DNA from 2 places in the Streptomyces sp. NPDC057307 genome. Region 2 is predicted to be linked to the other one. Evidence: riboswitches for the same ligand, from Rfam matches in the RefSeq annotation. Region 2 holds a riboswitch; the other holds the start of a gene.
The links. Region 2 has a riboswitch for S-adenosylmethionine ahead of ACFUN8_RS36080 (aminotransferase class V-fold PLP-dependent enzyme). Riboswitches for the same ligand answer to the same signal wherever they lie in the genome.
Positions count from the first base shown of each region.

Region 1: linked by a shared signal. The riboswitch ahead of thrC (threonine synthase) and the one ahead of ACFUN8_RS36080 (aminotransferase class V-fold PLP-dependent enzyme) in region 2 are both predicted to bind S-adenosylmethionine.

Region 1 covers NZ_JBHUZM010000013.1:15,901-23,675, forward strand. The annotation lists gene ACFUN8_RS07930 (SDR family NAD(P)-dependent oxidoreductase) at 1-514, shown strand, start outside; gene ACFUN8_RS07935 (trehalose-6-phosphate synthase) at 528-1,952, opposite strand; gene ACFUN8_RS07940 (hypothetical protein) at 2,011-2,133, opposite strand; gene ACFUN8_RS07945 (glucosyl-3-phosphoglycerate synthase) at 2,311-3,252, opposite strand; SAM riboswitch class I at 3,370-3,497, shown strand; gene thrC (threonine synthase) at 3,513-4,826, shown strand; gene ACFUN8_RS07955 (ubiquitin-like small modifier protein 1) at 4,867-5,142, shown strand; gene ACFUN8_RS07960 (cold-shock protein) at 5,512-5,715, shown strand; gene groL (chaperonin GroEL) at 6,046-7,671, shown strand.
Region 2 covers NZ_JBHUZM010000221.1:1,009-8,783, forward strand. The annotation lists gene ACFUN8_RS36050 (NlpC/P60 family protein) at 1-118, opposite strand, end outside; gene ACFUN8_RS36055 (NlpC/P60 family protein) at 427-1,452, opposite strand; gene ACFUN8_RS36060 (NYN domain-containing protein) at 1,790-3,151, opposite strand; gene ACFUN8_RS36065 (hypothetical protein) at 3,187-3,429, opposite strand; gene ACFUN8_RS36070 (rhomboid family intramembrane serine protease) at 3,662-4,372, shown strand; gene ACFUN8_RS36075 (Lrp/AsnC family transcriptional regulator) at 4,369-4,650, shown strand; gene ACFUN8_RS36080 (aminotransferase class V-fold PLP-dependent enzyme) at 4,673-6,040, opposite strand; SAM riboswitch class IV at 6,295-6,412, opposite strand; gene trpD (anthranilate phosphoribosyltransferase) at 6,590-7,657, opposite strand.

The sequences.
Region 1 (7,775 bases), on a different contig from region 2:
GGACGAGGCCGGGCTGCTCACCGAGACCGCCGCCGAGAACTCCTGGACCGCCCAGCTCGGCGACATCGACCCGGCCGAGATGCTGGAGGTCCAACTCGTCAACGCGGTGGCCCCGTTCCTGCTCGCCGACCGGCTGCTGCCGCTGCTCACGGCGTCACCGCACCCACGGCGGTATCTGCTCAACGTGTCAGCCGTGGAAGGGCAGTTCACCGTCCACCGGAAGACGAGCGACCACCCGCACACCAACATGGCCAAGGCCGCCCTCAACATGCTCACCCGCACCAGCGCCGCCGACCTGGCCACGCGGGGCATCCACGCGTGCAGCGTCGACACCGGCTGGGTCACCGACGAGAAACCCCTGCCAGCCAGGGAGCGCCACGCCGCCACCGGCTGGCGCCCGCCGCTGGACATCGTGGACGGCGCCGCCCGCGTCTACCACCCGATCGTGCAGGGCCAGGCGGGCAGCCCGGTCCACGGCGTACTGCTCAAGGACTACCGGCCCGTCGACTGGTAGCCCACGCGTGCCCTCACAACGCGCGCAGCGCGTCCAACTGGTCCAGGAACCACCGCTGCGGCGGCAGCGCCGTCGCGGCGGCGGCCAGGCGTTTCGTGCGAGCCGCCCGGTCGTCGGTGTCCATCGTCAGGGCCTCGTGCAGCGCCGCCGCCGTGGCCGTCACGTCGTACGGGTTCACCACCAGCGCGTCCTCGCCCAGCTCCTCGTACGCGCCCGCCTCGCGCGACAGCACCAGCGCGCAGCCGCTCTCCGAGAGGACCGGGATCTCCTTCGCGACCAGGTTCATGCCGTCGCGGATCGGGTTCACCAGCGCCACGTCCGCGAGGCGGTACGAGGCGAGTGAGCGGGCGAAGTCGTCCTTGACGTGCAGCATCACGGGCGTCCAACCGGGCGTGCCGAACTCGGAGTTGATCTCGTCGGCCACCTCCTGCACCCGCGCCGTGTACGCGCGGTAGACCGCGAGGTCCTGCCGGGACGGGTAGGCGAACGCCACATGCGTGACCCGCTCACGCCACTCCGGCCGGTCGGTCAGCAACTGCCGGTAGGCGAGCATGCCGCGCACGATGTTCTTCGACAGCTCCGTGCGGTCCACCCGCACGATCGCCTTGCGGGGCGCCCCGTCGTGCTCACCGATCTGCTCGCGCAGCTCGGCCAGCCGCTCGTCCACGTCGGGCCGGTTCGCCCGCTCGCGCAGGAAGTCCGCGTCGGCGCCGAGGCCGTGCACGCCGATCCGCGTCTTGCCGGTGCCGCCCAGCAGTTCCGTACAGCAGGCGGTGAAGGCGTCCGCCCAGCGGTGGGTGTGGAACGCGGCGCGGTCGGCGCCGAGGATGCCGCGCAGGAGCTGGCGCCCGATGTCGTCGGGCAGCAGCCGGTAGTAGTCGACCGGGGCCCACGGCGTGTGCCAGAAGAGCCCGATGCGCAGATCGGGCCGCAGGGCCCGGAGCATGCCGGGCACCAGGGCCAGGTGGTAGTCCTGGATCAGTACGGCCGCGCCGTCGCCCGCCTCGTCGGCCAGGGCCTCCGCGAAAGCGCGGTTGTACGTCTCGTACGACGCCCACTGCTCCCGGAACTCCGTGCCGAAGGCCGGCTCCAGCGGGGTCTGGTAGAGCAGATGGTGGACGAACCAGAGCGTGGAGTTCGCGACGCCGTTGTACGCGTCCGCGTAGACCTCCGACGGGATGCCGAGCATCCTGACGCGCTGTCCGCCCGTGTCGGCGGTGTCGAGCCGGCCGTCGGTGCGCCGTACGGCCTCGCGGTCGCCGTCGCCGAGCGCCGCGCACACCCACACGGCGTCGGTGTCGGGTCCGATGGCGGAGAGGCCGGAGACGAGACCGCCGCCGCCGCGCCCGGAGGTCAGCGTGCCGTCCTCGCCGAGCGTGTACGAGACGGGGCCGCGATTGGAAGCGACAAGAACCTGGGCGGCGTGCTCGGAGACCATGTGCCGAAACCTAGCCCGTCGCGGAAACGCTCAAACGTACGGTTCCGGTCGGCGTGGATCAGCCACGCCCCCGGCCACGGGCCGCCGCCAGCGCCACCACCCCGGCGCCGACGAGGGCGAGGGCCATGCCGCCCAGCAGCCAGAGCTGTTCCGTGGTCAGGGTCACCGTGTTCATCACCATGCCAGGCAATATAGGCAAATCATACGAATAGACCGGTGGTGCCACGCGGCTCCTGGGCCGGTCGTGTCCTCGATCGCCGGAAGATCGCCGGCAGATCAACCGGCCCGGCCCGCTGAATCCGTACCGGGGCGCCCCTCAAGCCGCCCGCCGCATCCCTCACGCCACCCGGCGCACCCCTCAAGCCGCCCGGCGCGCCGCGTACTCCCTGATCTCCCGCATCGGCGGCCGCTCCTCCGTGTCCACCGCGTGCGTACGCGGCTCGAAGCCCCCCTCGCCCCGCTCGAACTGCGTCAGCGCCGGCCGCACCAGATGCCCCCGCGACAGCCGCAGCTGCGCCGTCCGGTAGATCGCCGCCGCCATCCGCCCCAGCGCCTGGCTGTCCTGGTGGCGGTGTCTGCGCACCCCGACGTCGACCTGGCCCAGCGCGTCCAGCCCCACCGTGTGCAGCGCGTCCACCAGCAGGCCCAGCTCCACCCCGTACCCCACGGGGAACGGCAGCCGCTCCAGCAGTGAGCGCCGTACCGCGTACTCGCCGCCCAGCGGCTGCACGAACCCCGCCAGCAGCGGCCAGTGCAGATTCAGCAGCGGACGCGCCACCAGTTCGGTCACCCGGCCGCCCTGCCCCGGATCGTCGCCGAGCGGGCGGTCGTACATCGCCTTCACGAACCGCACGTCCGGCTCGGTGAGCAGCGGCCCCACGACCCCCGACACGAAATCCGCCGAGAAGTCCTTCAGATCCGCGTCCACGAAACAGACGATGTCGCCGCTCGTCACCAGCAGCGAGCGCCACAGCACCTCGCCCTTGCCCGGCACCGCCGGCAGCCTCGGCAGGATGTCGTCCCGGTGCACCACCCGCGCCCCGGCGGCCGCCGCGACCTCCCCCGTGCGGTCGGTCGAGCCCGAGTCGATCACCACCAGCTCGTCGACGAGCGGCGCCGGGCCCGCCATCAGTTCACGGCGGATCACGGAGACGATCCGGCCGACCGTGGTCTCCTCGTTCAGGGCCGGGAGCACCACGCTGACCTGCGCACCCTGCTTGGCGGCGACCAGCCGGTCGACCGGCCGGTCCGCCGCCGACCAGGACCGCCGGGCCAGCCAGCGCTCCACCTCTTGCAGCACGTGATCTCCATCTCGCGGATCGGACGAAGGGCTCAACCGTCCAGGGGTTCGGTTACAGTCTTGAACAACGCGGATGACCGTCGCATGTCGGGGGTCGTCACGCTGACAATCGAATACCGCTCATCCAGAGGGGCAGAGGGAACGGCCCGTTGAAGCCCCGGCAACCCTCCCGCCGACCGCGAGGTCATGGTGGGGAAGGTGCCAATTCCGTCTTGCGGCGAGATGCGTCGCGAGGAAGATGAGGAAAGGGCCTCGCCTTCATGGCTGTGCAGACTGTTCACGAATCCGACAACATCGCCGCCTCCGGCACCACTGACGCCCCCGTGGATCTCGGACCCGCCGCCGCCCTCTCGTGCCGCGAATGCGGGGAACGCTTCGAACTCGGCCCGATCTTCGCCTGTCAGAGCTGTTTCGGCCCGCTCGAAGTGGCCTACGACCTGCCGACCGACGGCCCCGACGAGCTGAAGAAGCGCATCGCCGCCGGACCCGACAACATCTGGCGTTACGCCCCGCTGCTGCCCGTCCCCGCCGACGTGGCGTCGAAGCCGAACATCAACCCCGGCTTCACCAAGCTCGTCAGGGCCGACAACCTCGCCCGTGAGCTGGGCGTCACCGGCGGCCTGTACGTGAAGGACGACTCCGGCAACCCGACGCACTCCTTCAAGGACCGCGTCGTCGCCATCGCCGTCGAGGCGGCCCGTGCCTTCGGCTTCACCACGCTCTCCTGCTCCTCCACCGGCAACCTCGCGGGCGCCGTCGGCGCCGCCGCGGCGCGCGCCGGCTTCCGCTCCTGCGTCTTCATCCCGCACGACCTGGAGCAGGGCAAGGTCGTCATGGCCGCGATCTACGGCGGCGAACTCGTCGGTATCGAGGGCAACTACGACGACGTCAACCGCTTCTGCTCCGAGCTGATCGGCGACCCGCTGGGCGAGGGCTGGGGCTTCGTCAACGTCAACCTCCGCCCGTACTACGGGGAGGGCTCCAAGACCCTCGCGTACGAGATCTGCGAGCAGCTCGGCTGGGAGCTGCCCGACCAGCTCGTCATCCCGGTCGCGTCCGGCTCGCAGCTGACGAAGATCGACAAGGGGCTCAAGGAGCTGATCGCGCTCGGCCTGGTCGAGGACAAGCCGTACAAGATCTTCGGCGCGCAGGCCGAGGGCTGTTCGCCGGTGTCGGTCGCCTTCAAGGCCGGCCACGACGTCGTACGGCCGCAGAAGCCGGACACGATCGCCAAGTCGCTGGCGATCGGCAACCCGGCCGACGGCCCGTACGTCCTGGACATCGCCCGCCGCACGGGCGGCGCCGTGGAGGACGTGAACGACGAGCAGATCGTGGACGCGATCAAGCTGCTCGCCCGGACCGAGGGGATCTTCGCCGAGACGGCGGGCGGGGTGACCGTGGGCGTGACGCGCAAGCTCATCGAGGCGGGTCTGCTCGACCCGGCGCTCACGACGGTCGTGCTGAACACCGGTGACGGGCTCAAGACGCTGGACGCGGTGGCCGCGACGTCGCAGGCGACCGCGACGATTCCGCCGAGCCTCGACGCGTTCCGTGACGCGGGCCTGGCGCGTTGAGCCTCTCACCAACCCGCTACTTCTCGGAAGGCAGAAACCGATGAGCGTGAACGTCCGCATCCCCACCATCCTCCGTACGTACACCGGTGGGAAGGCCGAGGTTCCGGCCGAGGGCGCGACCCTCTCCCAGGTCATCGAGTCCCTGGAGACGAACCACCCGGGCATCGCCGCCCGCGTCCTGGACGACCAGGGCAAGCTCCGGCGCTTCGTCAACGTGTACGTGAACGACGACGACGTCCGCTTCGAGCAGGGCCTGGAGACGGCCACTCCGGACGGCGCCGGCATCTCGATCATCCCGGCGGTCGCCGGCGGCTGAACAGCACGCACGGTGAACGGTGTTGCCCCCTCCGCAAGAGAAGCGGAGGGGGCAATTCCATGAGGTTGAACGCGGTACAGTTGGGGTAGCCCCGCCGCCGATCTTGCCGCGACTGTGCCCCGCGCATATGAGTTCGCGACAAGATGCGGTCGAAGTGTGGACGCTGTTTGCGCGGTTCCTTGCGCTTTGCCCGGCCCGACTTGCCCTGGTAGCCCGGCAATTCACCTCTTTGCGTGTTCCGCCATGCCCAGAATTCTCGTCCGATTGACCTGTTGCAGAGGGCAGTTGGGCAGATACATTCAGCCGCGGTCGACGCGTTCCGGCGCGAAGTGCGGTCCCGCGCAGGGGCCAGTAATAGGGGAGTTAGGCATGGCTCAGGGCACCGTCAAGTGGTTCAACGCGGAGAAGGGCTACGGCTTCATCGCGGTCGACGGTGGTGCGGATGTTTTCGTCCACTACAGCGCGATCCAGATGGACGGCTACCGCACCCTTGAAGAAGGTCAGCGAGTTGAGTTCGAGATCTCGCAGGGCCAGAAGGGTCCGCAGGCGGACATGGTCAAGCTCGCCGTCTGATTCCGGCGCGATCGGCCAACGACGCACTCACGCATGAGGGGCCCGTATCCCGGCAAGGGGTACGGGCCCCTCACGCGTGCGCGTGCGGCTGTGGGACGTACGCGCGCGGCTGTGGGAGGGGTCGTGGTCACTCGGGAGTCGCTTGCACTCTCGGGGGTCGAGTGCTAATCATTGGCGTTAGCACTCTGCTAGTGAGAGTGACAACTTATGGACCGGGTCAGCGAGGCCCGGGAGCCTGTGGGGCAAGGAACCGCAAGGCTCTCAGGCCGTCCGTCGCGGGCGCCGACACGGTCCGGAGAATCCACCCCCTGTCCGGGAGGACCACTTCACATGGCCAAGATCATCGCGTTCGACGAGGAGGCACGGCGCGGTCTCGAGCGCGGGATGAACCAGCTCGCCGACGCCGTCAAGGTCACCCTTGGCCCCAAGGGCCGAAACGTCGTCCTCGAGAAGAAGTGGGGCGCCCCCACGATCACCAACGATGGTGTTTCCATCGCCAAGGAGATCGAGCTCGAGGACCCGTACGAGAAGATCGGCGCCGAGCTGGTCAAGGAAGTCGCCAAGAAGACGGACGACGTCGCCGGTGACGGTACGACCACCGCGACCGTCCTGGCCCAGGCCCTGGTCCGCGAGGGCCTGCGCAACGTGGCCGCCGGCGCCAACCCGATGGCCCTCAAGCGCGGTATCGAGAAGGCCATCGAGGCCGTCTCCGGTGCCCTCCTTGAGCAGGCCAAGGACGTGGAGACCAAGGAGCAGATCGCTTCGACGGCCTCCATCTCCGCCGCCGACACCCAGATCGGCGAGCTCATCGCCGAGGCGATGGACAAGGTCGGCAAGGAAGGCGTCATCACCGTCGAGGAGTCGCAGACCTTCGGGCTCGAGCTTGAGCTCACCGAGGGCATGCGCTTCGACAAGGGCTACATCTCGGCGTACTTCGCCACCGACATGGAGCGTATGGAGGCGTCGCTCGACGACCCGTACATCCTGATCGTCAACTCCAAGATCGGCAGCGTCAAGGACGTTCTGCCGCTCCTGGAGAAGGTCATCCAGTCGGGCAAGCCGCTGCTGATCATCGCCGAGGACGTCGAGGGCGAGGCGCTCTCCACCCTCGTCGTCAACAAGATCAAGGGCACCTTCAAGTCCGTCGCCGTCAAGGCCCCGGGCTTCGGTGACCGCCGCAAGGCGATGCTGAACGACATCGCCATCCTCACGGGCGGCACGGTCATCTCCGAGGAGGTCGGCCTCAAGCTGGAGAACGCCGGTCTCGACCTGCTGGGCCGTGCCCGCAAGGTCGTCATCACCAAGGACGAGACCACCATCGTCGACGGTGCCGGTGACAGCGAGCAGGTCGCCGGTCGCGTGAGCCAGATCCGCGCCGAGATCGAGAACTCGGACTCGGACTACGACCGCGAGAAGCTCCAGGAGCGCCTCGCGAAGCTGGCCGGCGGCGTGGCCGTCATCAAGGCCGGCGCCGCGACCGAGGTCGAGCTCAAGGAGCGCAAGCACCGCATCGAGGACGCGGTGCGCAACGCCAAGGCCGCCGTCGAGGAGGGCATCGTCGCCGGTGGTGGCGTGGCTCTGCTCCAGGCCGGTTCGGTGTTCGAGAAGCTTGAGCTCGAAGGCGACGAGGCGACGGGTGCGAACATCGTCAAGCTCGCGCTGGAGGCTCCGCTCAAGCAGATCGCCGTCAACGGTGGTCTCGAGGGTGGCGTCATCGTCGAGAAGGTCCGCAACCTGCCGATCGGTCACGGCCTCAACGCCGCGACCGGCGAGTACGTGGACATGATCGCCGAGGGCATCATCGACCCCGCGAAGGTCACGCGTTCCGCGCTGCAGAACGCGGCGTCCATCGCGGCGCTGTTCCTCACCACCGAGGCCGTCATCGCCGACAAGCCGGAGAAGGCCGGCGCCGGCGGCGCGCCGGGCGGCATGCCGGGCGGTGACATGGACTTCTGATCCTGAGGGATCGGCGGTTCATGGCGTAGCTCGCAGTTGCGCACATGTACGAACCGAGGGCGGCACTCCCGAGAGGGGGTGCCGCCCTCGGGGCGTTCGGGGCG
Region 2 (7,775 bases):
CCGCGCTCGCCGGCGCCGTCCCGAGGGCGGCCGCGGCCGTGACCGCGGCGGCGGACAGGACCGTGACCCGGGTGCCCCGGCTGTGGCCGGGGTGTGAGGAACGACGATGGGACACCACAGGAAGCCGCACTTCCTTCCGCTGGACGCAACCGCGCAGCCCCTGCCGCCCGACGGGCGGAAACATGGCCGGGAGCTGCGGCGCAGCAGACAGTAACCGTGCGGACACGGAGTGACCAAAGACCGCGCCGGGCACAGACAGTGATGCCCCGCCGGAGACCACAGGTCACCGGCGGGGCGTGCGTCAGCGGGAGTAACCGGAGTTCGCCCGAACGGGCGGTCGCGGTCGTGTCCGTGAGTGTGCGTGGAGATCCGTACGGAACGGGCCCGTCCGGAGCGGATCCGCACGAAGCGGATCCGCGCGGAGCGTCAGACGCGGACGCCGAACTGGAAGCTGCCGGCCCACTCCATGGATTCGTACCGCACCACGGTGCCCGGCTTGGGCGCGTGGATGACCTGGCCGTTGCCGACGTACAGCGCAACATGGCTCAGACCGCTGAAGAAGACCAGGTCGCCGGGGGCGAGTTCGCCGCGGCCGATCTTCACGCCGTCGTTGACCTGGGTGTACGTGGTCCTGGTGAGGCTCACGCCCGCCTGGGCGTAGGCCCACTGGGTCAGCCCGGAGCAGTCGTAGGAGTTGGGCCCCTCGGCACCGGATATGTACGGCTTGCCCAGCTGGGTCTTGGCGGCGGCCAGCGCGGCGGCGGCCATGCCCGAAGAGGCCGACTCGTTGCCGAGGTTGACGCGCTCGTTGCCACGGGCCGCGCGCTTCGCGTCGTCGGCCTGGATCTGCGCGCGCTCCTGGGCGGTCAGCGTGTTGAGAAGCTTGTTCGCCGCGTTGAGCTTGGTCTGGACGTCCTTCTTCTTCTTGGCCAGCTCCGTGCGTGTGTCGGAGAGGTCCTTCAGCTTGAGGGTCGCCTCCTTGCGCTGCTGCGCGAGGGTCCGCTGCTTGGCCTGGATCTTCTCCAGCGCGCTGACCTGCTTGCTGCCCATCTGGTCGAGCACGGATGCCTTGTCCAGATAGTCGTCCGGGTCGGCGGAGAGGAAGAGCTGGAGGGCGGGGTCGATGCCACCGGTGCGGTACTGCGCGCTGGCCATCGAACCGAGGCCGGTACGGAGCTCGTTGAGCTCCTCCTGGCCACGGGCGACCTTGTCCTGCATCGCCTCGACCTGCTTCTCGAGCTTCTTTTCCTTCTCCTCGGCGCCGCTGTGCGCCTCGGTCGAGGCCTCGGCCTCGTGGTAGAGCTTGTCGACCTTTTCCTTGACGTCTTCCTTGGTCGGCTTCGGATCGGCCTGCGCGGCCTGGGACGTCAGGGCGACAGCTGCGGCTGCGGTCGCGGTGAGCACGGTCACGCGGGCGCGGCTCGGCTGCTTGGGACGACGGTGGGACGCCACGAAGGCGAGCTCCTTCTTCCTCGAGCCGCCTACCGGGTGTGGGGAGCGGGTCCCCGGCTCCATGCGGTCCAGTTCTCCCGGCGGGCCGGGAATCCGGTACTACCGGACTGAACTACACGAATTCGGCGGTTCCTTCGCCGCCACCCCGGATGGGTGATCAACCGCGCGAAGGTTCGAGGCCTGACCCTAGTGACCTTCTTGTGATCAGTTCAAATCCTGAAGGGAAAAAATTTCGCCGCGGAGTGGTTTCTTCACATACATCGCACGGACAGTGATGAACAATTGACGCTGTGGTGCGACATGGCATGACCAAATGCCGCATTGGCCACAGGAGTTACTAGACGCGCGAAAGCCGCTTCAGCAACAAGGCGGACGCGACGGGTCGCGCGCCGGCCCGCGCCACTCCGTCGGCGACCTCACGGTCGGTGGAGACGACCACCACCGGACGCCCCGGCGGCTCCGCCCGGACGAGCTGACGGATCAACTCGTCCGCCGTCACCCCCGGCTTGGAGAACAGCACCCGCACCCCGCGCGGCGGCGCGAGCAGTACGGGGGCGGCCAGTTCGGCCCCGTCGAAGACACACGTCATCTCCGCGCCGGACTGCGCCGCGAGCATCGCGAGCCCGCCGAGCAGCCGCAGCCGCTGCTTCTCCAACGGCATCGTCGGATAGCCGGTCTTGGTGACGTTGTAGCCGTCGACGACCAGATGCGCCTGCGGCAGCGCCAGCAACTGGTCCAGCAGGGCGGGGTCCATGTCCGACAGCGCGCGGGCCGCGACGTCCTTGGGAGACATCCGGCCGGGCTCCACGGCGTCGACCAGATCGGCGGGGTGCGCGGCGGCCGGCGGCAGCGCCAGCTCGCGCCGCAGTCCCTGCGCCGACTCCAGGACGGTGTCCAGCAGCAGCCGTAGCCGCATGTCCTCCACCGAGCGCCCCTCGCGGGCGGCCCGGCGCCCCGCCTCCACGGCCGCCTCCGCCTCCGCGAGCCGGGCCTTGAGGCGCCGTGACTCGCTCACCGCCGCGGACAGCTGGGTCGCGGCCTCCGCGCGGGCCGTCTCGATCTCCGCGGCCGTACGGCGCAGGGCGGCCTCGCCGCGCTTCACGTCGCTCAGGGCGCTGCGCAGTTTGCGGTGCGTGGACTCGGCCTCCCTGCGGGCGGCGTCCAGCTCCGTACGGAGGCGCTCGGTCTCGCTCTTCGTCAAGGCGCGGGCCTGCGTCAGCTCCTCGCGCAGCCGCTCCAGCTCACGGCGGTTCTCCTCGTCGACCCGCTCGGCGTCGGCGCGCTGGACCTCCTCGCCGGCGGCGGCCACCAGCTTCACCCAGCCGACGGGGCGCAGCACATAGGCCGCCGCCGCCACGTCGACGGGATCGGCGGCCGGGGGCGGCGACCCCGATTCGACCGCGGCGGCCAGCTCGGGGTCCGCCTGACCGAACCGCTCGCCGATCCGCTGCCGGAACAGCGGGTCGCTCTCCAGGGCGGCCGCCATCGCGTTGCCCGCGAACCGGGCGCGTCTGGTCGGCGTGAAACGCGCGTACTGTCGTAGCTGCGCGGGCAGTTCGGTGACGGTCAGGCCGCCGAAGGCGTCCGAGACCAGCGCCACGACCCGGCGCCGCACTCCTTCGGGCAGCGGCCTGTCGAGCGCCTCGGCGTCGCCGCCGGCCGCACCGGCCGGCTCAGCGCCACTTGCGGGCTGCTCCACGATCCGTCACCCCACTACCCTTTCGGGCGGCTCCCTCAGGAACCGGCGCCCGGCCTGTCAACCAGTTCGATCTGATCCACCGCGTTGCACCAGCGGCAGCGGACGGACTCGATGGTCTCACTGACCACGTCGCGCTCCTCGACCTTCGACTGCCCGGCCAGGTCCAGATGGACGTACTCCACCACCTTGGACGAGCGCGTCACGTCGAACCGGGTGAGATTGCCGCACAGCGTGCAGCGCCACCGGGTGGCGTCGGTCGGCAAGGGAACCGTCGTCATCGTGCCGTCCTCGTTTCGTCGAGTCCTGATGTCCCGAAGTCCTGAAGTGCTGAAGTCCTGGTGCCCTGGTGTCCTGAATTCCTGCGGCCTTGAGGTCGAGCCTGCCGTGCTCGGGCCCCGGAGCGGCGCCGAACCGGGGAAGTACGCGCCCGTAACCCTACGGCCTCCCGCGTACGCCGTGTCGCGGCGAGGCGGTCCGTACCTGTCTGTCCGCGTACGGGATGATCCATGGATGATCAATTGGCGCGCGGCGGCCGGAGCGCCGGTGGTGACCTACGGTCTGATCGGCCTGTGCGCTCTGGCCTTCCTGACCGGTCCGCTCTCGGGGTTCAATCCCGCGTACGGGACGGGCGACACCCTGCTCGCCGCGCAGAGCGCGTACTTCGAACGCTGGGGGGTGATCCCCGACCAGCTGACGAGCGGTGACTCCCACGCGCTGCTCACCCCACTCACCGCGCTGTTCGTCCACGGCAGCTGGCTCCATCTGCTGGGCAACCTGCTCTTCCTCTACGTCTTCGGGGCGATGGCCGAGGAGCGGATGGGACGAGTGCGGTTCACCCTCTTCTATCTCGTCTGCGGATATCTCGCGCTGCTCGCCTACGCCGTGGCGAACGCGGACTCCGACCAGACCCTGGTGGGCGCGTCGGGCGCGATCTCCGGTGTGCTCGGCGCCTTCCTCTGTCTCTTTCCCCGCGCGCGGGTCACCAGCCTCTTCCCGTTCCTTTTCTTCCTGCCGCTGCGCTTCCCCGCCTGGATCGTCCTGATCTTCTGGTTCGTCCTGCAGTGGCTGGCGGCCCGGGACGCCGAGCCGGGCCCCGGCGTCGCGTATCTGGCGCATCTGGTGGGCTTCGCCCTCGGCTTCGTCGGCGCCTGGGGGCTCTTCCGGCGTACGGCTAGAGTGAAGCCCCGTCTCGTGGCCACCGAGGGAGAACGTCAACCGTGATCACCGCGATCGTGCTCATCAAGACCAGCGTCGACCGGATCCCCGAGATCGCCGAGTCCATCGCGGGGCTGGAGAGCGTCAGCGAGGTCTTCTCCGTCACCGGCACCTACGATCTGATCGCCATGGTGCGGGTCGCCAGCCACGACGACCTGGCGGACGTGATCCCCGGCAGCATCAGCAAGATCCCGGGCGTCGAGGCCACGGACACGCACGTGGCGTTCCGTACGTACTCCCAGCACGACCTGGAAGCCGCCTTCGCCATCGGCCTCGACGCCTAGCAGGCGTCCGGGCGACTGTCCGTCAGCCGCGGTCGGGGACGCAACGGCCGTCCTCGGTGCGGTAGTTCCAGCGGGCGCCGTCCCGGACGAGTTCCCCGACCGCGCCGATGAAGCGGGCCACGTGCTCGTCCGGCGTGCCGGCCCCGAAGCTGACCCGGATCGCGTTCAGCGACTTCTCACCGGGACCGGCGTCCGGCGCGCCGCACTCCCCCGGGTCCCCGGCGTCGCCGCCCAGCAGGGTCCTGACCAGCGGGTGGGCGCAGAACAGCCCGTCGCGTACGCCGATGCCGTACTCCGCCGACAGCGCGGCGGCGAAGTGGGAGCTGTTCCAGCCGTCGACGACGAAGGAGATGACGCCCACGCGGGGCGCGTCGTCGCCGAACAGTGAGAGCACCCGCACCTCGGGCACCTCCGCGAGCCCCTCGCGCACCCGGGCCACCAGTTCCTGCTCCCGCTCCACGAGCCGGTCGAAGCCCGCCTCGGTGAGCGCCTTGCAGGCCGAGGCGATCGCGTACACGCCGATGACGTTCGGCGATCCGGCCTCGTGCCGGGCCGCGGTGGTGTGCCACTCGACGTCCACACCGCCGTCGCCGCGGCGCGCGACCGTGCGGCTGGCGCCACCACCGGCGAGGTACGGCTCCGACTCCCGCAGCCAGTCGGCGCGGCCCGCGAGCACACCGGAGCCGAACGGCGCGTACAGCTTGTGCCCGGAGAAGGCCACCCAGTCCACGTCCAGCTCCGCGATGTCCACGGGGTGGTGCGGGGCGAGCTGCGCGGCGTCGAGGACGATGCGCGCGCCGTGGGCGTGCGCGGCGGCGGCCAGTTCGCGCACGGGCCACAGCTCGCCGGTGACGTTGGAGGCGCCGGTGACGCAGACCAGGGCGGGGCCCTTCGGGTCGCGTCCGGCGAGGGCGCGCTCCAGCGTGGCGACGGCCTCGCCGGGGGTGCGCGGCGCGTTCAGATAGCTGACGCGGGCGTCGCGCCAGGGCAGCAGCGACGCGTGGTGCTCGGTCTCGAAGACGAACACCTCGCAGTCGGCGGGCAGCACGGCGGCGAGCAGATTGAGCGAGTCGGTGGTGGACCGGGTGAAGACGACCTGGTCGTCCTCGCGACAGCCGAGGAAGTCGGCGACGGTGCGGCGGCTGTTCTCGAAGAGGTCGGTGGAGAGCTGCGAGAGGTATCCGGCGCCGCGGTGGACGCTGCCGTAGTACGGGGCGTAGGCGGCGACGTCGTCCCAGACACGCTGCAGGGCGGGGGCGCTGGCCGCGTAGTCGAGGGCCGCGTAGGTGACTTCGCCGCCGGTGACCAGGGGGACGGTGACATCGCGTCCGAGGACGGGCAGCGGCTGGTCGGTGGTGGTGCGGCTGAGGGCGTCGGTGGGTGCGGACATGGCGGTATCTCCCGGCAGGACGAGGCGGAAACGGCATCAGGACCCGACAGGCGGACGCGTCGTCGTGACGGCGGACGGCCGTGACGACGCGGGAGGCACTGCGGGGGTGGCGCTCACTGAAGAGGGCTCGGGCCCTTGTCTCCGGCGCGGGACGCACCGGAAGGGCCGAAGGCCCTATCGCATTCGCTTGCTCACGAGACTGCTCCCTTGAGGACCAGGACCCCAGGGATGACGACATCCGAACGATGTCCAGGGGTCCGCGCTTGCCGCAGACCTCGCTGCCTACGGCCTGGTCTTCACCCGGGGCACCCCGCCACGGACGGAGGGTTGCCGGACAGCGGGCCGGGGCCGTAGTCGCTGTCACTCATGACCTGGGGTGAGATTACCCCACCCGTACGCGACCGCCCAGACGGCGTCCGCGATACGGGACACGCCGGCGTGTGCGGCTCGTCCGCCACAGCTGTCCTCGATGGCCGGACGGGGTCACTTGCGCCCGTACGGCCATCGGGGACGAACCGGCCGCCGGCCGTTCTCGGCCGGCGCCTGCCGCTACGCGTTGCTCGCCGCCACCCAGCGCTCCAGCGCCTGCTTCGCCGCGCCCGAGTCCACCGCCGCCGCCGCCCGCGCGAATCCCGCCGCGAGCTGGTCGTTCAGCGTGCCGTCGGCCGGCTCCAGCGCCACCAGCGCCGCCGCCGCGTTCAGCAGGACCGCGTCCCGTACGGGGCCGGTCTCACCGGCGAGCAGCCGGCGCGCGACATCCGCGTTGTACGACGCGTCCGCGCCCCGCAGGGCCTCGACCGGAACCAGCTCCAGGCCGATGTCCCTGGGGTCGAAGGACTGCTCCGTGACCTGGCCGTCCCGAACCACCCATACGTGTGAAGTTGCGGTCGTGGTCAGCTCGTCCAGTCCGTCGTCGCCGCGGAAGACGAGCGAGGAGTTGCCCCGCTCGGCGAGCACACCGGCCACGATCGGCGCCATGCGGAGATCCGCCACGCCGACCGCCTGGGCGCGGACCCGCGCCGGGTTGGTGAGCGGCCCCAGGATGTTGAACGTGGTCTGTGCGCCCAGCTCCTTGCGGGCCTTGGCCGCGTACCGCAGCGCCGGGTGGAACTTCACCGCGAAGCAGAAGGTGATGCCCGCCTCCTCGGCGACTTCCACGACCCGCTGCGGCGTCAGCTCCAGATTGACGCCGAGCTTCTCCAGTACGTCGGAGGCGCCGCTCGCGGACGACGACGCGCGGCTGCCGTGCTTGACGACCTTGCCGCCCGCCCCGGCCACGACGATCGCGGCCATCGTGGAGATGTTGACGGTCTTGGCGAGGTCGCCGCCGGTGCCGACGACGTCGACCGTGGCGCCGGGCACCTCGATGGTCTTCGCGTGCCCGTACATGGCGCGTACGAGTCCCGAGACCTCGTCAACGGTCTCGCCCTTGGCGCGCAGCGCGACGGCGAAGCCCGCGATCTGTACGTCGGTGGCCTCGCCGCTCATGATGCGGTCCATGGCCCAGGCCGTGGCGCCGGCGTCGAGATCCTGGCCGCGCAGCAGCGAGTTCAGTACACCCGGCCAGGAACGAGCCGCCAGGGTGTCGCCTCCGGCCGGTGCAACAGCGCTGCTCATGCTCGCTCCTGGGGATCTGTGGACGGGTGCACGGCCTGCTGGCCCGTGCTGCCAGGCGTCAGCCTATCGGCGTCGACCGCGATCCAAGACCCGCTGCCCGAACTGCGGACAGCCGGGC